Regions from separate parts of the Monashia sp. HAY1-11D genome, predicted to be linked through region 2. Evidence: riboswitches for the same ligand, from Rfam matches in the RefSeq annotation. Region 2 holds a riboswitch; each other region holds the start of a gene.
The links. Region 2 has a riboswitch for S-adenosylmethionine ahead of AC1VM9_RS03980 (putative leader peptide). Riboswitches for the same ligand answer to the same signal wherever they lie in the genome.
Positions count from the first base shown of each region.

Region 1: it holds a riboswitch for S-adenosylmethionine, as region 2 does, so the genes downstream of both, metX (homoserine O-acetyltransferase MetX) here and AC1VM9_RS03980 (putative leader peptide) in region 2, are expected to answer to the same signal.
Region 3: it holds a riboswitch for S-adenosylmethionine, as region 2 does, so the genes downstream of both, AC1VM9_RS21020 (bifunctional o-acetylhomoserine/o-acetylserine sulfhydrylase) here and AC1VM9_RS03980 (putative leader peptide) in region 2, are expected to answer to the same signal.
Region 4: it holds a riboswitch for S-adenosylmethionine, as region 2 does, so the genes downstream of both, AC1VM9_RS15270 (aminotransferase class V-fold PLP-dependent enzyme) here and AC1VM9_RS03980 (putative leader peptide) in region 2, are expected to answer to the same signal.

Region 1 is NZ_CP200320.1:4,213,131-4,218,210, forward strand. Features, by position in the region: gene AC1VM9_RS19475 (RNA polymerase sigma factor) at 1-898, opposite strand, end outside; gene AC1VM9_RS19480 (universal stress protein) at 1,213-1,611, opposite strand; gene metX (homoserine O-acetyltransferase MetX) at 1,736-2,971, opposite strand; SAM riboswitch class IV at 2,989-3,103, opposite strand; gene AC1VM9_RS19490 (DUF4192 domain-containing protein) at 3,176-4,327, opposite strand; gene AC1VM9_RS19495 (YkvA family protein) at 4,429-5,080, opposite strand, start outside.
Region 2 is NZ_CP200320.1:873,880-878,959, reverse strand. Features, by position in the region: gene AC1VM9_RS04000 (response regulator) at 1-641, shown strand, start outside; gene AC1VM9_RS03995 (ABC transporter ATP-binding protein) at 910-1,677, shown strand; gene AC1VM9_RS03990 (ABC transporter permease) at 1,688-2,449, shown strand; gene AC1VM9_RS03985 (MerR family transcriptional regulator) at 2,520-3,293, shown strand; SAM riboswitch class IV at 3,419-3,531, shown strand; gene AC1VM9_RS03980 (putative leader peptide) at 3,564-3,635, shown strand; gene AC1VM9_RS03975 (ABC transporter substrate-binding protein) at 3,985-5,007, shown strand; gene AC1VM9_RS03970 (ABC transporter ATP-binding protein) at 5,013-5,080, shown strand, end outside.
Region 3 is NZ_CP200320.1:4,546,572-4,551,651, forward strand. Features, by position in the region: gene AC1VM9_RS21010 (MarR family winged helix-turn-helix transcriptional regulator) at 428-910, shown strand; gene AC1VM9_RS21015 (acyl-CoA dehydrogenase family protein) at 925-2,091, opposite strand; SAM riboswitch class IV at 2,295-2,413, shown strand; gene AC1VM9_RS21020 (bifunctional o-acetylhomoserine/o-acetylserine sulfhydrylase) at 2,469-3,815, shown strand; gene AC1VM9_RS21025 (LD-carboxypeptidase) at 3,870-4,913, shown strand; gene AC1VM9_RS21030 (Na+/H+ antiporter) at 4,936-5,080, opposite strand, start outside.
Region 4 is NZ_CP200320.1:3,304,414-3,309,493, forward strand. Features, by position in the region: gene AC1VM9_RS15265 (endonuclease/exonuclease/phosphatase family protein) at 1-929, shown strand, start outside; gene AC1VM9_RS15270 (aminotransferase class V-fold PLP-dependent enzyme) at 1,100-2,488, opposite strand; SAM riboswitch class IV at 2,528-2,651, opposite strand; gene AC1VM9_RS15275 (FtsK/SpoIIIE family DNA translocase) at 2,817-5,080, shown strand, end outside.

The DNA of each region.
Region 1 (5,080 bases), 3.3 Mb from region 2:
AGTTGAGCTTCTCCTCGGCGAACAGGCCGGCCTCGATGCGCTTGGCGAGCTCGACCTCCTGCTCGGCGTTGAGGAGGGCGACCTTGCCGATCTGCTTGAGGTAGTCCTTGACGGGGTCGGCGGTGGCACCGGCGGTGACGACCTGCTGCGCGGGGGCGTCGTCCTCGTCGTCGTCGCGGATGACGAACCCGGACTCCTCGGCCTCCTCGGCGGGAGCGGCGGCGTCCGTGGCGACCGGGACCGTGTCGTCGTCGCCCTCCTCGGTGTCCTCTGCCGCGGGCGACTCGTCGGTCTCGTCGCTGTCGTCGTCGTCGGTGACCTCGACGTCGACGAGCTCGCTCTCGTCGGCGTCCTCGGGTTCGGCGTCATCGTCCTCGAGCTCGTCCGAGTCCCCGGCGACCTCGGCGGCAGCCACCTTCTTCGGGGCGGTCTTGCCGGCGGCCTTCTTGGCGGCGGCCTTCTTCGCGGCCGGCTTGGCGGCGGCCTTGGCGACGCCGGCGTTCGTGGCGGCCTTCTTGGCCGGCGCCTTGCGCGCCGCCGCGCCCTCGGCCTCGGCGGTGGCCTCGGCCTCGCCGGCCTTCGTCGCGGGGGTGGCCTTCCTGGCGGTCGTCTTGGCGGTCGTCGTCCTCTTGGCGGTCGTCGTCGCAGCAGCGGTGGTGGAACGTGCGGTGGCCACAGTGCCTCCCTTGGTCCCGGATCGGGTTCGCTTCTTCGTGTCGGTGTGCGGCGCGTCGACGACGATCTCGATGTCGTGGGCCTCGAGGGTGACGAGGACCGGCTTCATCTGCTTCAGGTCGAGGGCTGCCTCAGCCTGCGCTCGTGCGATCTCGGTGCCGGTGATGCTTCCGTTGGTGCTGCCCTTGACCAGGAGCTGCATGATCGCCTCGTGCTGGAACACCTTGGGCAGGGTCTTCGGGGGTCCAGCGGGTGTTGCCTTCGGCACGGATGCAGTCGCCTTTCATCGCGGGTCTCGTGTGGTGCGGGCCGACGTGAGCACGCGGGCATGCCACATCACAACGAGCGAGAACGGGGGTTCGTGCCGGAAGAGCGTGGCCTGTCGGAGTCGGGTCCCCTCGGACGATCTCGCTGTGTGCCTCTTGCGATCCGGTACTCGGACATTATAAAACGCGCAACGGCGTGCGAGCGAACGGATCGGGCCGCGCGGTGGTGCCGACCCGGTGTGACACGACCCCGCCGGCGGGCGGGGCGGGCTCAGCCGGCCTTGACGGCGAGCACCGGGCAGGACGCGTCGAGCAGGATGCGCTGGGCGTTGGAGCCGAGGATGAGCTTGCCGACGGGGCTGCGGCGACGCAGTCCGATGACGATGAAGTCGGCGTTCTCCGCCTCCGCGACGCTGATGAGGTCCTCGGCCGGGTCGTTGCCCCGGACCAGCTGGCGCACCTCGTGCTCCAGGCCCTTGTCCTCGAGCACGGTCGTGACCCGCTCGAGCTCGGCCTCGAACGCGCTGGCCTCGTCGGCGTCGAAGTCCTTCCCACCCCGGTGGGAGCTGATGACGACGAGCTTGGTCCCCCTCAGGACGCACTCCTCGGCGGCTCGCTTGAGCGCCGCGCGTCCCTCCTTGGTGGCGACGTATCCGACGACGATGGCCACTTCGCGGACCTCCTTGTACGGCAACAACCGGGTGCTCGCACCGTACCCGAAAAGGTGGCCGCGGGCACCGGCACGCGCGCTCGGACGGATCGCGTTGCGCGCCGGGCCTGCCGAGGCGTCGGGGTCAGCGCGGACGCGCGAGGGCCTCGCGGACCACCGAGCCGACCTGCTCCTCCTCGATGAGGAAGCCGTCGTGTCCGTAGGCGGAGGTGATCGAGACGCGCGTCGAGACGGGGAGAGCCGCATGCAGCTCGTCCGACAGCCGCGGGGGGTACAGCCGGTCGGTGTCGACGGACACCACGGTGCAGTCGGCCGTGACGCGCGCCAGCGCCGCCTCGATGCCGCCGCGGTCGCGGCCGACGTCGTGGGAGTTCATCGCCTCGGTGAGCACGACGTAGGAGTTCGCGTCGAAACGGCGGGCGAGCTTGCCGGCGTGGTGGTCCAGGTAGGACTCGACGGCGAAACGCCCTCTGCCGGCGGCGCGTTCGCTGAGGCTGAACGGGTCCTCGCCGAGCTGGGCCTGACGACCGAACCGGTCGTCGAGCTCGGTCTCGGTGCGGTAGGTCACGTGCGCGATGCGCCGGGCGAGGCCCAGGCCGGTGTCGGGACGGTGGTCCGTGTCGTAGTAGTCGCCGCCGGCGTAGTGGGGGTCGCTGCGGATGGCGAGCAGCTGCGGCTGGCACCAGGCGATCTGCTCGGCCGTGGCGTAGGGCGTGGAGGCGAGCACGACACAGCGGTCGACGTCGTCGGGGTGGCTGACGGCCCACTCGAGGGCGCGCATGCCGCCCATCGAACCTCCGACGACCGCGGCAAGCCGCGTGATGCCGAGCTCGGTCAGCAGCGCCCGCTCGGCGGCGACCTGGTCGCGCACGGTCACGTACGGGAAGCGGCTGCCCCAGGGGCGCCCGTCCGGGGCGGGGCTCGCCGGCCCGGTCGAGCCCTGGCAGCCGCCGAGGACGTTGGCGGCGACGACGAACCAGTCCTCGGGGTCCACGGCCTGCCCCGGACCGATGAGGCTGTTCCACCAGCCGGGCGACGGGTGGCCCTCGCCCGCCTCACCGACGACGTGGCTGTCGCCGGTGAGGGCGTGCTCGACGAGGACGACGTTGTCGCGGGCCTCGTTGAGCCGGCCCCACGTCTCGTAGGCGATCCGGACCTCGGGAAGGACGCCCCCGCGCTCGAGCTCGAGGTCACCGACGTCGACGAACTGCCGCCTGCCGACGGGGTCCCCCTCGCGCCAGACGCCGTCGCCGCGTCGGTCGGCCGAGACGTCGGGACGAACGGGCTGCGAGCCGTCGACACCCTGCTGGCGTCGGGCCGGACGGCGCGTGACCTGGCCGGACCGGTGGGTCACAGTCATTCTGGCTGCTCCTCGGGTGTGCGCGCTTGCCGCAGTCCCGTGCCGGTGCGGCCTGGTCCTCACCCGGGGCACCCCACCGCGAAGGAGGGTTGCCGGCCAGCGAGCCGGGGCTTGGCGCTGGCGCTCATGACCTGCCACCACCATACGCGACCGCGTCTCGAGGCGTGGCCCTCGGGTCCACGGGCTGGACGGCTGGAGGGCAGGTCAGGCGCAGCTGCGGGGACGCAGGCCCCAGTCGAGGGACTGCCGCACGAGCTGTGCCAGCCGGTACCGCGGGTCGACCTCGAGGGCACGGTCCACGGCGACGGAGGCGTGGGCGCCGTCGCCGAGCCACCAGGCGTACGCGGCCACCACCGCCAGGACCGGTGCCGCACACGCGGCGGGGGTCGCCCGGCACAGCTCTTCGAGGCGCGCCAGGCGCACTCGCTCGGTCAGCGCGCGGTCCCACCCGCCGCTCCCCTCCAGCATCTCGTCGATGTCCTCCTCGATCTCCTCGTCCACGACCTCCCTCACGTCCCGCGGCAGGCTGTCGTGGGAGGACGTGTCGGCCTCGAGTGCGCGGCGCAACCGGCTGACGAGGTCGCGCGGGCAGGCCTCCAGGGAGAGGGTCCCGGGGCACACCCACGCGACGAGCAGGTCGCGCAGGCGGACGTCGACGAGCGGGCCGAGCAGCGCGGCCAGCGTCGTCGGCGTCGGCTCGGTGCCGAGCCCGCGGCGCACGAGGCGGACCCACGCCCCCAGTGCCTCGTCGACGAGGGCAGCGCGCGCCCGGCGGTCGGCAACGCCGGTCCCGACATCCGAGTGGGCGTGCCGCTCGGCCCACGCCTCGACCGCGGCGAGCCGGTCGTCGTGACGCGGGTCCTGCGTCGGCAGGGGCTCGACGAGCGCTGCGAGCTGCTGGCGCGTGCCCAGCACGACGGTGCCCAGGGCGACGTACTCGGCGACGGCCGGGACGTCGGCCACGTCCGGCAGGGCTCGCCCGGGCGGTGGGCAGCAGGCGCAGTCGAGCCCGAACCAGCGGCCCTCGCGCACGACGAGCCGGTCGCCCACCGGGACGAGCTCAGCCTCGAGCGCGTCGCCCAGGGCGGTGAGCAACGGTGCGGGATCCTCGTCGGCGGCGCCGCCGGCGAACCCGACGAGGACGACGCGGCTCGGCCGCTCGCGCACCAGGGCGGGCAGGATCTGCGCAGCCGCCGCGGCGGCGTCGGGTGGGGCGACGAGGTCCAGCCGGGCCACGAGCCCGAGGCGCCGGCCGTGGAAGCAGGCCACGACGACACTGCGCTCGGGCCTGAAACCGAGGTGGTAGGGCAGGACCGTCAGCAGGTCGGCCGGTCCGGACAGGGAGATCTTCGGCATGCCCGAAGGCTGCCCCCGGCCGGCGCGGAGCGGCACTCCCCCGCCGGCCGCCTGTGGACCGCGCCGCCAGGCGCGGAGGGGGTGTGGACGACGGTGCTGCGTCAGCGCTCGAGGCGCTTGCGGACCGACTCGAGCACGTAGTCGGTGGCCGCCTGGCGGACCCCCTCGGGCAGGCGTACCCCCTCGGATCGACCCGGGCCGGTCGAGCGCGGGCCGTCCGCCGGGCGCTGCGCTCCGAGGCCGCCTGCGGTCGGTGCCCCCGAGGCGCCTGTCGAGCCGGTCAGCCGCCCGACGACACGGCCCGGTGCGGCAGCCCCGGTCACGTCACGGTCGCGGCGTCGACCGTCGGCGACCTGGCCGGCCCAGAGCCGGGCCCGCGCGTCGGCAGGCGTCCCCAGCGCGGTCCCCACGCGGTCGTCCGGTGCGGTCGGGGACTCCGACGCCTGCCCGGGCTGCTCGGCGCGGGTCCGCGGCGTCCGCTCGGCAGCACCCGGGCGTGACGTCCCGGGCCGGTGCAGCCCCTGGCCGATCTCCCAGGCGATGAAGCGGTCGGTCTCCTCGAGGAAGGCCTTGACGACCCAGGTGAGCACCACGGCGTCGTCGGCCACCCCGATGACCGGCAGGATGGCCTCCGGCACGAGGTCCAGCGGTGACGCCACGTAGGCGACCGCCGCCGCGACGAGCGCGAGCCTGCCCAGCGACGTGCCGGCGTACGTGCGGTCGAGCGTGGCCCGGACGAGCCGCGGCACCGCC
Region 2 (5,080 bases):
TCAACCTCACGGCGCGGGACTACGAGGTCCACGTGGCCGCCTCCGGTGCGGAGGCGCTGCGGGTCGCCGCGGAGGTCGAACCCGACGTCGTCGTGCTCGACCTCGGGCTGCCCGACCTCGACGGCGTCCAGGTGATCGAGGGCCTGCGGGGGTGGACCGACGTGCCCATCATCGTCCTGTCCGGCCGGCAGGGCGGACCCGACAAGGTGGTCGCGCTCGACGCGGGCGCCGACGACTACGTGACGAAGCCCTTCGGCATGGACGAGCTCCTGGCGCGCATCCGCGCGATCACCCGACGGGTCACCGGCGGCGAGCCGCAGGTGGTCCCCGCGACGGTGTTCGGCGACGTCACCGTGGACCTGGCCGCGAAGGTCGTAACCCGGGCGACGGAATCCGGCGAGCCCGAGCGGGTCCGCCTCACGCCGACCGAGTGGGCCCTGCTCGAGGCGTTGGTCCGCAGCCCGGGCAAGCTGCTGTCCCAGCGTCACCTGCTCACGGAGGTCTGGGGCGCGGCCTACGTCAACCAGCCGGCGAACCTACGCCTCTACATGGCGCAGCTGCGCCGCAAGCTCGAGCCCGAGCCGAGCCATCCGCGCTTCCTGCTGACCGAACCGGGCATGGGCTATCGCTTCCAGCCGTGAAGCATCACGACCCTCAGCCGCCCCGGGCGCTCCAGCGGTGACGGTGAGCACGGCGCCCGACGTCATCACTCGCCGCGGGGTCGACGACGGCAGGGGCACAGCCCCAGCACGGTCGGAGTCCGCTCGACCTGGAGAACGGTCGTGAGCGGGTGACCTGGTCGCTTCCTGCGTGGGTCTGGTCGGTGCCGGCCTTGGTCGTCTCCGACGCAGCGCGGCGGGCGAGCAGGGGCTTGACCTTGACGCAGCGTCAAGGTTGGACGCTTGCGTCATGACCACGACACCAGCCATCGAGATCGTCGGACTGACCAAGTCCTACGGCGACCACGCGGTGCTCCGGGGCGTCGATCTGAGCATCCCGTCCGGCACCATCTTCGCGCTGCTCGGCTCCAACGGCGCCGGCAAGACCACCACCGTCAAGATCCTGTCGACCCTGCTCAAGGCGGACTGCGGGACCGCCACCGTCAGCGGGTTCGACGTCGCCACCCAACCGGCGAAGGTCCGCGAGTCGATCAGCCTCACCGGGCAGTTCGCCGCCGTCGACGAGGTCCTCACCGGGCGGGAGAACCTGCTGCTCGTGGCTCAGCTGCGACGACTGGAGGACCCGGGCAGGGTCGCGGACGGTCTGCTGGCGCGGTTCGCGCTGACCGACGCGGGCGGGCGCAGGGTCGCGACCTACTCAGGCGGCATGCGCCGTCGCCTCGACATCGCGATGAGCCTGATCGGCAACCCGCCCGTGCTCTTCCTCGACGAGCCGACGACCGGGCTCGACCCGCAGTCGCGGATCGAGGTGTGGAAGACCGTCCAGCAGCTCGCCGGCCAGGGGACCACGGTGCTGCTCACCACGCAGTACCTCGACGAGGCCGAGCACCTGGCCGACCGGATCGCGATCCTCCACGAGGGCCGGATCATCGCGAACGGCACCCTCGCCGAGCTCAAGCAGCTGCTCCCGCCGGCCACGGTCGAGTACGTCGAGAAGCAGCCGTCCCTCGAAGAGATCTTCCTAGCGGTCGTCGGCCACGGCGATCCCGTCACGTAAGGACCCCGCGATGACCACCCACTTCCTCAGCGACACCTCTGTCCTGCTCAAGCGCTCGCTGCGCCACATCCTGCGCAGCCCGGACACCATCATCACCACCGCTATCACGCCCATTGCCATGCTGTTGCTCTTCGTCTATGTCTTCGGTGGCGCGATCGATGTCGGCGGCGGCAGCTACGTCGACTACCTGCTGCCCGGGATCCTGCTCATCACCGTGGCCTCCGGCATCGCCTACACCGCCTTCCGGCTCTTCACCGATGTCTCGACGGGCATCGTCGAACGCTTCCAGTCGATGCCCATCGCCCGATCGGCGCTGCTGTGGGGCCACGTGCTGACTTCGGTCGTGGCGAACCTCGTCTCGCTCGCGCTCGTCGTGCTCGTCGCGCTGGCGATGGGATTCCGCTCTGGCGCAGGGGTTCTCGCGTGGCTTGCGGTCCTCGGGATCCTGGTCCTGTTCACTCTGGCGCTGACCTGGTTGGCCGTGATTCCCGGGCTGACCGCGAAGTCGGTCGACGGGGTGAGCGGGTTCTCCTACCCGCTGATCTTCCTACCGTTCATCAGCTCGGCGTTCGTGCCCACCTCTGGCATGCCCGGTCCCGTGCGTTGGTTCGCCGAGCACCAGCCGGTCACCTCGATCGTCGACACCATCCGCGGCCTCTACGCCGGGCAGCCGGTCGGCAACGACGCCTGGATAGCCGTCGCCTGGTGCGTCGGCCTGCTGGTTGTCGCCCACACCCTCGCGATGCGCACCTACCGCAGCAAGATCGCCTGACTCGGCGGGAGGCGACGACGGGTGGACACCGCGAAGCGCCATGACACCGCCGCGGCAGGAGAATGACGCCATGCTCACGATCAGCCAGCTCGCGTCGTACGCCGGCGTGACGGTACGCGCGGTACGGCACTACCACGCCAAGGGGCTGCTGCCCGAGCCCGGGCGCGACCAGTCCGGCTACCGGCGCTACGACGCTGCCGCCGTGGTCGAGCTTGTCAAGATCCGCACCCTGGCCGACGCCGGCGTACCTCTGTCGCGCGTGCATGAGCTGCTCACGGCACGGGACGAGGAGTTCGCGATGGCCGTCGAGGACATCGACCGCCGGCTGCGCGCCGAGATCCGCCAGCGCCGACGTCACCGGCAGCAGATCGCCAAGCTCGCGGCCGGCGAGAGCCTCACGCTGCCGCCGGAGGCCGTCGCGTACCTGGACCGGATGCGCCAGCTCGGGTTCCGGGAGCGGCTGATCGAGGTCGAGCGCGACAGCTGGATCCTGATCGCCGGCCAGATGCCGGATGCCGTGCCGGCCCTCATGGCCATCAAGCACGCCCAGATCGAACACGACGGGCTGCGTCGGCTGTATCTCGACATCGGAGACCTCGCCGACTGCGGGCCGGACGACCCGCGGCTGCCCGCGCTCGCAGACCGGGTCGCCGCCTTCATCGAGGCCGCGGCAGCCGAGGCCGTGGGCATCGAGGACGAACATCCCGTCAGCGAGGACCTGGTCGCCCTGTTGGACGCGGCGTTCGTCGAGTCCTTCCCGTGCGCGAACCACCTGCTGGAGCTCCTCGAGGAGCGCGGCTGGACGGGCTGGACCAACATCCGGCGCATGCACCCCGCGGTCTGACCCCCCCGCGGCATCGTCCGTCGACACCCGTCTTGCCGCGACCAGCGGGGACGCGTGTCTCGGCATGAGAGACCTTTTCCTATGGAACTGGTAGGTCTTGGCGTTGTCCCGCTACTGTCAGGACAGGTCACGAGATCCAGTGCCAAGCCCCGGCTCGCTGGACGGCAACCCTTCCTCGCGATGGGGTGCCCCGGGTGATGACACGGCGGCCGCCGACCGGTGGTCGCAAGCGCGAGGCTTCCTGCCTCACGTCTCTTCCGAGGACGACTCATGAACCACATGCTCACCGGCCGACGCCACGTCGACCTGCGGCGCGTGAGCAGCGCCCTCTGTCCCGCCTGAGCAAGTCCCCCGAAACGCGGCTGCGCGACGCCACGAGGATGTCCTGCTGCCCGCCATCGCCGCATCGCGTCTTCGCGCAGCGACTCGCGGACATGCCTGAACGACGTCGATCCGCGGCCGCCCGCGGACGCGCCTACAGGCTTTCCGCAGCCGGCCTGCTGACCACCTGCAGCTGACGCGGAACACCCGCCTGCTCCCGGAGTCCCGGTACGGCACTCGCCTCGGCATGCCCTCCCGGCGCGCGGATCATCACGGCTGCCCTTCTGATCCAGCCGCCGGGACCAGCCCTGCCTCCGCGTGACCCGCCGACGCCACTTGCCCGTCCATTCCCGCAGAAAGAAGCACCGACATGAAGAAGTTCCCCACACGGATCCTCGCCCTTCCTGCCGTGACCCTCCTCGTTGCCGGACTGGCCTCGGCCTGCTCCTCCGCCTCCGGGGCCGAGCAGAAGGACTCGGGCCCCGTCACGCTGCGCTACCAGGGATGGGCCAACTCCGTCACCCTCCCCGAGCTCGCCGAGGACCTCGGCTACTTCAAGGTCGTCAAGCTCAACTGGGTGGGCAACACCATCAGCGGCCCCCAGGACATCCAGTCCGCGGCGACGAACCAGACCGACTACGGCGGCGCCTTCGCCGGCGCGGTCGTCAAGCTGATCACGGCCGGCGCACCGGTCAAGGCCGTCATCAACTACTACGGCGAGGACGCGAAGACTTTCAACGGCTTCTACGTCAGGGCCGACAGCCCCATCCGGACGGCACGGGACCTCATCGGCAAGAAGATCGCCGTCAACACGCTCGGCGCGCACAGCGAGGCCGTCATCAACACCTGGCTGCAGAAGAACGGCCTCACACCCGACGAGATCAAGCAGGTACAGCTCGTCGTCGTGCCACCGAACGACACCGAGCAGGCCCTGCGTCGGGGTCAGGTCGACGTCGGGACGCTCGGTGGTGTCCTGCAGGACCACGCCGTCGCAGCGGGCGGACTGCGCCGCCTGTTCAGCGACTACGAGCTCTTCGGCGCCTTCAACGGCGGCCAGTACGTCCTACGCGACGAGTTCATCAAGGACCACCCGGACGCCGCCAAGGACTTCGTCACCGGCGTCGCCAAGGCGATCGAGTGGGAGCGCACCACCCCGCGTGAGCAGGTCATCGCCCGGTTCACCAAGATCATCGAGCAGCGCGGCCGCCACGAGAACACCGACAACCTCAAGTACTGGAAGAGCGTCGCGGTGACCGACCGCGGCATCATCTCCGATACCGACTTCACCCGCTGGGGCAGCTGGCTGCAGGAGAAGGGCTTCCTCAGCGGCAAGAAGCTCGACCCCGCCAGCTACTACACGAACGAGCTCAACGGGCTCGCGAAGGCCGGGTGAGCTCGGTGAGCACCCAACAACACCAGGGAAACCCGCCCACTCCCCGCATCTGCCTGCGGGGCGTCACCAAGGA
Region 3 (5,080 bases), 3.7 Mb from region 2:
CGGGGCGCGAGCGGCGACCAGCCTACTGGAGGGTCGGGAGTCGACCGCGGGGCGCCCGAGCCACGAGGACGCGCCGGCCGCCGGGCCTCCCGGGCCCACCACGACCCGACCGGGCCCGGTGCCGCCGCGGGAGCGGGCCTTCGCACTCGAGCGTGCTCGCGGCGCTCGCGGGGAGTGGGGCGCCGCCTCCGGGGAGGGGCGGCGGCGCCCGCCACTCGGACCCCCGGTGACGACGCAGCGCCGCGGACACGGGCACGCTGTTTGACCTCGTGTCCAAGGGCGTCGCAGCCGCGAACGGCCGCGCCGCCCCCGGCGGTGCACGACCACCATACGGCGGGGTCGCGCGATCATCAAGCAGTTCGACCATCGCGTCACGTGGCGGTCGGCCTGCTCCGCCGCCGATCCGCGACTCGGTAGGTTTGGGACCATGACCCCCACCCGTGCCGCCGACCGGGCTGCGGCGACCGCCGCCCTGCGCGAGCTCATCCTCGCCGGCGAGCGCTACCGCCTCGCCGCGGCCGAGCACCTCGACCTCACCGTCAACGAGAGCCGCGCCATCAGCTACCTGCTGGCCCGCGGGTCGATGGGCCAGACCGAGCTGTCCCAGGCCCTGGGACTCACGACGAGCTCGACGACCACGCTCGTCGACCGGCTCGAACGCCGCCACCTCGTCGAGCGGGTGGCCGACCCGGCCGACCGGCGTCGGAGCACGGTGCGCATCCCCGAGGCCGACCTGCGCCGGCTCGGGCAGGTGCACGACTGGGTGCCGCACACCTTCGACACGCTCGACCCGGCGAGCCTGCCGCATGTCACGGAGGTCCTCACGACCATCACCGAGGCGCTGCGGGGCGTCGCGGCCGACATCCACGCCTCCAGCTCGAGCACCCGCGGGAACCGGCGCCGGCACTGAGCCTCGTCGCCCGGTCAGCCCTTGAGCAGCTGGCGTGCCATGACGATGCGCTGGACCTGGTTGGTGCCCTCGTAGATCTGGGTGATCTTGGCGTCGCGCATCATCCGCTCGAGCGGGAAGTCCTGGGTGTAGCCGGCTCCCCCGAGCAGCTGCACGGCGTCGGTCGTCACCTTCATCGCGACGTCCGACGCGTAGCACTTGGCCGCTGCCCCGAAGAACGAGAGGTCCTTGTCACCGCGTTCGGACTTGGCCGCCGCGACATAGACCATCTGGCGCGCGGCCTCGAGCTCCATCGCCATGTCGGCGAGCATGAACTGGATCCCCTGGAAGTCGGCGATGTGCTTGCCGAACTGCTTGCGGTCCTTGACGTAGGCCAGCGCGACGTCGAGCGCCCCCTGGGCGATGCCGACGGCCTGCGCGCCGATGGTGACGCGCGTGTGGTCGAGGGTGCGCAGCGCGATCTTGAGGCCGTCACCGACCTGGCCGACGACGCGGTCACCGGGGATCCGGACGTCGTCGAAGTGCAGCTCGCGGGTCGGGCTGCCCTTGATGCCGAGCTTGCGCTCCTTCTCGCCGAAGGTGAACCCCGGGTCGGACTTCTCGACGACGAAGGCCGTGACGTTGCCACCCCGGGGACCGTCGGGGTCGGTGACGGCGAGGACCGTGTAGTACTCGGACACACCGGCATTCGTGATCCACGACTTCTGGCCGTTGAGCACCCAGCCGTCGCCGTCCTGCCGGGCGCGGCACTTCATGGACGCGGTGTCCGAGCCGGCCTCGCGCTCGGAGAGCCCGTACGAGAACGTCGTCCGGCCCTGGGCCAGGGGCGGGAGGTAGCGTCCCTTGAGCTCGTCGCTGCCGTCGAGGATGAGCGGGAGCGAGCCGAGCTTGTTGACGGCGGGGATGAGCGAGGCGGACGCGTCGACGCGGGCGACCTCCTCGATGACGATGCACGTCGCGAGCGCGTCGGCGCCGACGCCGTCGTACTCCTCCGGCACGTGGGGGGCGAAGAAGTCCGAGGCCACGAGGGCGTCGTGCGCCTCCTGCGGGTAGCGGGCCTCCGCGTCGACCGCCGCCGCGAAGGGCGCGATCTTGTCCTCGGCCACGGCGCGTACGGCCTCCCGCAGCGCCTCGTGGTCCTCGCTGGTGCGGTACAGGTCGAAGTCGGCGTTCGTGCTCACGGCCTGATCCTACTCACGGGTTCGGATTAGTAGGACGTCCTCGTGATCGACGCCACGAGTACCGCGCCGCGGCGCACTTTCCGACGCGGAAGCGGCCCCGACGCCGCCAGTACCGCGCCACGGCGCGGCTTCCGCGGGAGGTGGCCGCCACCCCTCGGACACCGGCTCCCACTCCTCGGACGCCGCTGTCTACACTGCGGGCAGGTCATGAGCGCCAGCGCCAAGCCCCGGCTCGCTGGCCGGCAACCCTCCCAACCGCGGCGGGGTGCCCCGGGTGAGGACCTGGCCCGACGTCGACAGCCGGCGCGGGCAAGCGCGGAGACCCTCTCCCCGCACCGAGCCGTCGGTGCGCCGGGCCGTCGGGACGACGACCGGTCATCGACCCGAACCAGGAAGAGCAGACCACGATGACCGAGCCGAACTGGTCCTTCGAGACCAAGCAGATCCATGCCGGACAGAGCGCCGACAGCGCGACCGGTGCGCGCGCCCTGCCGATCTACCAGACGACGAGCTACGTCTTCGACGACACCGACCACGCGGCGAACCTGTTCGGGCTCAAGGAGTTCGGCAACATCTACACGCGGATCATGAACCCGACGACGGATGTCGTGGAGCAACGCATCGCCGCACTCGAGGGCGGTGTCGGGGCCCTCCTCGTCGCCTCGGGACAGTCGGCCACCACCCTGGCCCTGCTCAACATCGCCGAGGCCGGTGACCACATCGTCGCCTCGCCGAGCCTCTACGGCGGCACCGTCAACCTGCTGAGGTTCACGTTCCGCAAGCTCGGCATCGAGGTGAGCTTCGTCGAGGACCCCAGCTCGGTCGACGCGTGGCGTGCCGCCGTGCGGCCGAACACGAAGGCGTTCTTCGGCGAGACGATCGCCAACCCGAAGGCCGAGGTGCTCGACATCGAGGCGGTCGCGGCGGTCGCGCACGAGCACGGCGTCCCCCTCGTCGTGGACAACACCATCGCGACCCCGTACGTCATCCGCCCGATCGAGTGGGGCGCCGACGTCGTCGTCCACTCCGCGACGAAGTACCTCGGCGGTCACGGCACGTCCATCGCCGGCGTCATCGTCGACGCGGGCCGGTTCGACTACGGCGCCGACCCGGAGCGGTTCCCGAACTACAACACCCCCGAGGAGAGCTACCACGGCCTCGTCTTCGCCCGGGACCTCGGCGTCGGCAGCCCGCTCGGGGCCAACCTCGCCTACATCCTCAAGGCGCGTGTGCAGCTGCTGCGGGACCTCGGGCCGGCCGCGGCACCGTTCAACGCGTTCCTCATCGCCCAGGGCCTCGAGACGCTGTCGCTGCGCATCGAGCGCCACCTCGCGAACGCCACCAGGGTCGCTGCCTACCTGCAGGGTCACCCCCAGGTGGAGCGGGTCGTGTGGGCGTCGCTGCCGGACAGCCCCTCCCACGCCACGGCGCAGAAGTACGCGCCCCGTGGCGCGGGCGCGGTGCTCTCGTTCGAGATCGCCGGTGGTCTCGATGCCGGCAAGAGGTTCGTCGAGGCGCTGACCCTGCACAGCCACGTCGCGAACATCGGCGACGTGCGGTCCCTGGTCATCCACCCCGCCTCGACGACCCATTCGCAGGGCCCCGAGGAGGACCGCCTCGCGGCGGGCGTCACGCCGGGTCTCGTTCGCCTCGCCGTGGGCATCGAGCACATCGACGACATCCTCGCCGACCTCGAGCAGGGTTTCGCGGCCGCGAAGCCCTGAGCACCGGCGGAAGCCGGGGTGTGGCGGGTCGGCACGGCTGGCAGCATGTCGGCCATGCCGATCCGCTACCCCGCTCCCCTGCGTCCCGGCGACCGGGTCGGTGTCACCTCGCCGAGCTCGGGCGTCCAGGACCGCCTGTGGGGTCGGTTCACCCATGCCGTCCGGTGCCTGCGCGACCGCGGGTTCGACGTGGTGGTGGGCGAGCTCAACCACGCAACGAGTCACGTCAGCGGGCCGCGTGAGGCACGCGCGGCCGAGCTCATGTCGATGCTCACCGACCCCACGATCAGGGCCGTGGTGCCGCCCTGGGGTGGTGAGACCGGCATCGACCTGCTCGACCTGCTCGACCTGGACGCCGTCTCGTCCGCCGAGCCGACGTGGTGCGTCGGCTTCTCCGACACCTCGACGTGGCTGACCCCGCTCACCCTCACCACCGGCCTGGCCACGATCCACGGGCAGAACCTCATGGACACCCCGTACGTCCTGCCCGACGGCATCCTGCACTGGGTCGACGTCGCGTCGGCCTCAGCCGGCGAAGAGCTGGTGCAGCGCTCCCCCGGGCGGTTCCGCTCCGGCGGCTGGGACGACTACGCCGCCGACCCGACGGTCTCGCGGATGACCCTCGACGGACGCGGTACGTGGACCCGCATCGACCCGGGGCACGAGGGTGAGCCCGCGGGCTTCTCGGGGCGGCTCGTCGGTGGCTGCGTCGAGACGATCAGCTTCCTCGCCGGCAGCACCTACGGCGACACGAGCACCTTTGCCGCACGGCACGCCCCGGAGGGCCTCGTCGTCCTGCTCGACATCGCCGAGTGGCCCTCGTACGACGTCTGCCGTGCCCTTCACGCCATGCGGTTGCGCGGCTTCTTCGACGCGGCCACCGGCATCCTCGTGTCCCGCACCAACGCCCCGGAGCCGGGCGGGTTCACCCAGCACGACGCCGTCAGCGACGCCCTCGGCATGCTCGGCGTGCCGATCCTGGCCGACGTCGAGTGCGGGCACGTCGCGCCGTTCCTCGCGCTCGTGCAGGGCGCCACGACGTCCGTCGAGCACGACCCGGCAGCCGGCACGCACACGGTCGTGCAGCGCCTCGACTGACGACGCGCGACTCCGCGGCTGGCTAGCCGACGACCTCGTCGAGGTAGCACCAGCGCCACGTCTCACCCGGCTCGATGGAGCGGATGACCGGGTGTCCGACGTCGTGGAAGTGCGCCGTCGCGTGCTTGAACTCCGAGGAGTCGCAGCAGCCGACGTGACCGCACTGC
Region 4 (5,080 bases), 2.4 Mb from region 2:
CGCTGCTGGCGGTCCTGGTGCTTCTGCTCGCCGTCGTGGCCCTGCGCGGGCTGGACTCGACGTTCTACCCGGTCGTCGTGCTCCAGACGGCGGGTCCCCTCGCCGTCGTCGCTCTCCTGCTGCTCGCGGCGGCCGCGCTCCTCCTGCGTCGCTGGTCCGTGTCGGTGCCGATCGTCGCGGTCGCGGTCGTGGGGCTCGTCGTCGCGGCCCCGGCGTGGTCCTCGAGCGTGCACGCCACGGTCGACACCGACCTGACCGTCATGTCGGCGAACCTCCATGAGGGACAAGCCAACTCGCGTCAGCTGATGGACGCCGTGCGGCTGCACTCGGTCGACGTGCTCGTCCTGGTCGAGGCGACGCCGGAGTCCGAGACCGACCTCGACGACGCCGGTGCGCGCGCATTCTTCCCGCAACGCGTCGGTCGGGCGCGCGATGGTGTCGTCGGGACGCTCGTGCTCTCGAGGTACCCCCTGAGCGAGCGTGCCGACGGCGTCAGCCCGGCCGGTGACAGCCTCCAGCCGGACGTCGACGTCACGACGCCGGCCGGCACCGTGCGGCTTCGGGCCGTGCACCCGCCGCCGCCGTTGCCCGACCGCACCGACGACTGGCACGCGGCCCTGGTCTCGCTCGCGACGTGGGTGCACGCGCAGCCGACCGACCGACCGCTCGTCCTCGCCGGCGACTTCAACGCCTCGTCGGGCCACCCGGTGTTCCGGCGGCTCGCGACCGGGCTGACCGACGCCCAGGCGGCTGCGGGCCGAGGCTGGGTGCGCACCTGGCCGTTCGAGGGGCGGCGCATCCCGCCGTACGTCGACCTGGACCATCAGCTGAGCCGCGGACTGGCCGTCGTGGACGCGGGTCAGGTCGCGGTCAACCGGACCGACCACGCCGCCGTCTGGGCGTCCTACGCCCTGCGCGCCGAGCGCTGACCCCCCGACGGACCGCCCGACCCCGCCCGACCGCCGCCACCCGTCTCGCCGCGGGATCGCAAACACACCGAGCAGCTGCCAGGTGGTCCCTGGTATTCCCGGACCCACCTGGCAGCTGTTCGGTGTGTTGCGGGGTGACGGGGGTCAGGCGGCGAGAGACCCGGTCCGGTTCACCAGGGGCGCTCGACCTCGACGTCGCGGGGGTCCGTGCCCTCGACCGTCCACCCGGCGGCCGTCCGGGTCCACGTCCGCGACGGTCCTTCGCCCACGAGCGCGGCCACGGCCGAGACGAGACGCTCCACGCCCTCGGCCGTGCTGCCGAGCCCGACGCTGGCGCGCACCGCGGTCTGGGGACGCTCGCCCCACGGGTCCTCGAGCAGCTCGTCGACGAGCAGGTGCGCACAGAACTTGCCGTCGCGCACACCGATGCCGTGCTCGACCGAGAGCACCTGCGACACGAGCGAGGGGTCGAAGCCGGACACCGTGAAGGCGACGACACCGACCCGGTCGTGGTCGTCGCCGAAGATCGAGAGCACCTCGACGCCCAGGACCGCCTCGAGGCCGGTGCGCAGTCGCTCGAGCAGCGCCTCCTCGTGGGCCTCGATGGCGGCGCGGTGGCGTTCGATCGTCGAACAGGCCGCCGCGAGGGCGATGGCGCCGATGACGTTGGGGCTGCCGCCCTCGTGGCGCGCCGGGCCCGTGGCCCACTCCGTGGCCGTCTCGGTGACCGTCCGGGTCGCGCCGCCGCCGGGCAGGTAGGGTGCGCCGGCGTCGAGCCAGTCACGACGCCCGGCGAGCACGCCGGCACCGAAGGGGGCGTAGGTCTTATGGCCGGAGAAGGCCACCCAGTCGGCGTCCCACGCGGCGAGGTCGATGCGGCGGTGCGCGGACAGCTGCGCGGCGTCGACGGCGATCCGGGCGCCGTGCTCGTGGGCGAGACGGGCGAAGCGCTCCACCGGCCACACCTCACCGGTGACGTTGGACGCCGCCGTCAGCACCACGAGGCGGTGCCGGCCCGGGTGCTCGGCGAGGGCCTCGTCGAGCAGGTCGAGCGCGTCGTCGGTGCTCTGGGGGATCGGCAGGCGCACCGTGCGCGAACGGCCCCAGGGCAACAGCGTCGAGTGGTGCTCGCTGCCGAAGACGAAGACCACGGCGCGGCTCGGCAGGGCGTGGGCGAGCACCGACCACGAGTCGGTGGTCGTGCGGGTGAAGACGACCTGGTCGTCCTCGCGGGCGCCGACGAACCGGGCCACCTCCTCACGCGCCTGCTCGTACCAGGCGCTCGTCAGCCGCGAGGCGAACCCGGCACCGCGGTGCACCGACGAGTACGTCTCGAGGGCGCGGTCGACGGCGTCCTTCACGGTCTGGAGGGCGGGGGTCGACGCCGCGTGGTCGAGGTTGGCGTAGGCCACCTCGCCCCGGGTCGTGGGCACGCGCAGGTCCGCGCCGACGACACGCGGCAGGGCCTCGCCCTCGGCGACGACGCGGAGGGCTCGGGTGCGGACGACCGGGGCGGGGCCGCCGCCGCAGAGGGTCGTCGTGGTGGGAAGGGCCGACATGGCAGTGCTCCTCGCGAGTCCAGGGACCCACCCGGTGCAGGTCCGCGCTTGCCGACCTCGAGGAGAAACCAGCCGAGGACGGCCTGGTCGTCACCCGGAGCACCCCACCGCGGAGGAGGGTTGCTGGCCAGCGAGCCGGGGCTTGTCGCTGACACTCTTGACCTGGCGAAGACCATAGGCGCCGGCCTGTCCGGGTGTCCACCCAGCGGGCCCACGGTGTCGGAATCTGAGACGGCACCGACTCGCGCCCGCGGCCACGGTCCGGCGAATCGGTCGTGGTGCGCGTGTGACGCGTGAGTTGAGAGGGACGCTGGCGTACGGTGCGACCATGGCGACACGTCCGTCCACCAGCCAGCGAACGAGCCCCGCCGCGGCCGCGCGCGCGAAGGGCTCGTCGTCGCGCCCGCCGGCGGCCCGCTCGACCCGCCCCGCACAGCGCAAGCCGGCCGCTGCCCGCAGGGGCCAGTCCAAGGGGCCGACGAAGACGCGGGGCGGCGGCCTGCCGTTCCCCCTCAACGCGGTGCGCAACACGTGGATGGGCGTCTCGCACCTGGCCGGTGGCGCGGTGCGCCGGGTCGGGCACAGCGCGGCCGACCTCGAGCCCGAGCACAAGCGCGACGGCATCGGCTTCGCCCTCATCGCCCTCGCCGTCGTCGTCGCGGCCCGCGAGTGGTGGGGCGTCTCGGGCACGTTCGGCCAGGTCGTCCACGCCGTCTTCGCCGGCACCTTCGGGCGGGTCGCGTACGCCGTCCCGCTCGTGCTGCTGGCCCTCGGCCTGCGGATGCTCCGCGCCCCCCAGGACGAGGCCGCGACCAACCGCATCGTCGTCGGCACGATCACCCTGACGTTCGCCGCGTGCGGCCTGTCGCACCTCGCCGACGGCATCCCCAACCCGCCCGACGGGGCCGACGGCATGCGCGCCGCCGGGGGCATCATCGGCTTCCTCGCCTCGAGCCCGCTCGCCGCGGCCGTCTCCACCTACGGGGCGACCGTCCTGCTCGTGCTCCTCGGCGTCTTCGGCCTGCTTGTCATCACGGCGACGCCGGTCAACATGGTCCCGACCCGCCTGCGCCAGCTCAAGGCGCTCGTCATCGACCGCGGCACGCATCCCCACGGGGCCGACGCCGGGGACGGGGCGGAGGCCGACGCCCCGGCGGCCGCGCTCAAGCGGGCCCGCCGCAAGCCCGTCGACCTGTCCGAGCGCGACGGCGACGAGGCCTTCCGCCAGGCGGCGCAGAAGGAGGCCGACGACGCCCCCACCAAGCGGCTGCGCCCGGGCGAGAAACGTCCGACCGCGCCCGGCGTCCTCGCACCGCGACCGAGCGGCGAGAAGGTGATCGACGCCACGGACCCGAAGACCCACGGGGCCCCCGACACGAGCAAGGTCGGACCCAAGGCCGAGCTCGTGCCGCCGCCGATGTCCGAGATGCCGTCGCGCGTCGAGCAGCTGAGCCTCGGTGGGGACATCACCTACCGCCTGCCCGACCAGGCGATGCTCAAGCCGGGGTCGCCGCACAAGACGCGCAGCGAGACGAACGACGCCGTCGTCGAGTCCCTGACGAACGTCTTCGAGCAGTTCGACATCGACGCCGCGGTCACCGGCTTCACCCGCGGCCCGACGGTGACCCGCTACGAGGTCGAGCTCGGCTCGGGCACCAAGGTCGAGCGCGTCACAGCGCTGAGCAAGAACATCGCGTACGCCGTCGCCTCGGCCGACGTGCGCATCCTCAGCCCGATCCCCGGCAAGTCGGCCATCGGCATCGAGATCCCCAACACCGACCGCGAGAACGTCGCGCTCGGCGACGTCCTGCGCAGCCAGACCGCGCGCAGCAACGAGCACCCCATGGTCATGGGCGTCGGCAAGGACGTCGAGGGCGCCTACGTCATCGCCAACCTCGCCAAGATGCCCCACCTGCTCGTGGCCGGCGCCACCGGCTCGGGCAAGTCGAGCTTCGTCAACTCGATGATCACCTCGATCCTCATGCGCTCGACGCCGGAGGAGGTCCGTCTCATCCTCGTCGACCCCAAGCGCGTGGAGCTGACCGCGTACGAAGGCATCCCGCACCTCATCACGCCGATCATCACCAACCCGAAGAAGGCCGCGGAGGCCCTCCAGTGGGTCGTCAAGGAGATGGACCAGCGCTACGACGACCTCGCGGCGTTCGGGTTCAAGCACGTCGACGACTTCAACAAGGCGGTCCGGGCCGGCAAGGTCAAGCCGCTGCCCGGCTCGGAGCGGCAGATCACCACCTACCCGTACCTGCTCGTCGTCGTCGACGAGCTCGCCGACCTCATGATGGTCGCCCCGCGCGACGTCGAGGAGTCGGTCGTGCGCATCACGCAGCTGGCGCGGGCCGCCGGCATCCACCTCGTCCTCGCCACGCAGCGCCCGTCGGTCGACGTCGTCACCGGCCTCATCAAGGCCAACGTGCCGAGCCGCATGGCCTTCGCCACGTCCTCGCTCGCGGACTCGCGCGTCGTGCTCGACCAGCCGGGCGCCGAGAAGCTCATCGGCCAGGGCGACGCCCTCTTCCTGCCGATGGGCGCCAGCAAGCCGATGCGGGTGCAGGGTGCGTGGGTCAACGAGTCGGA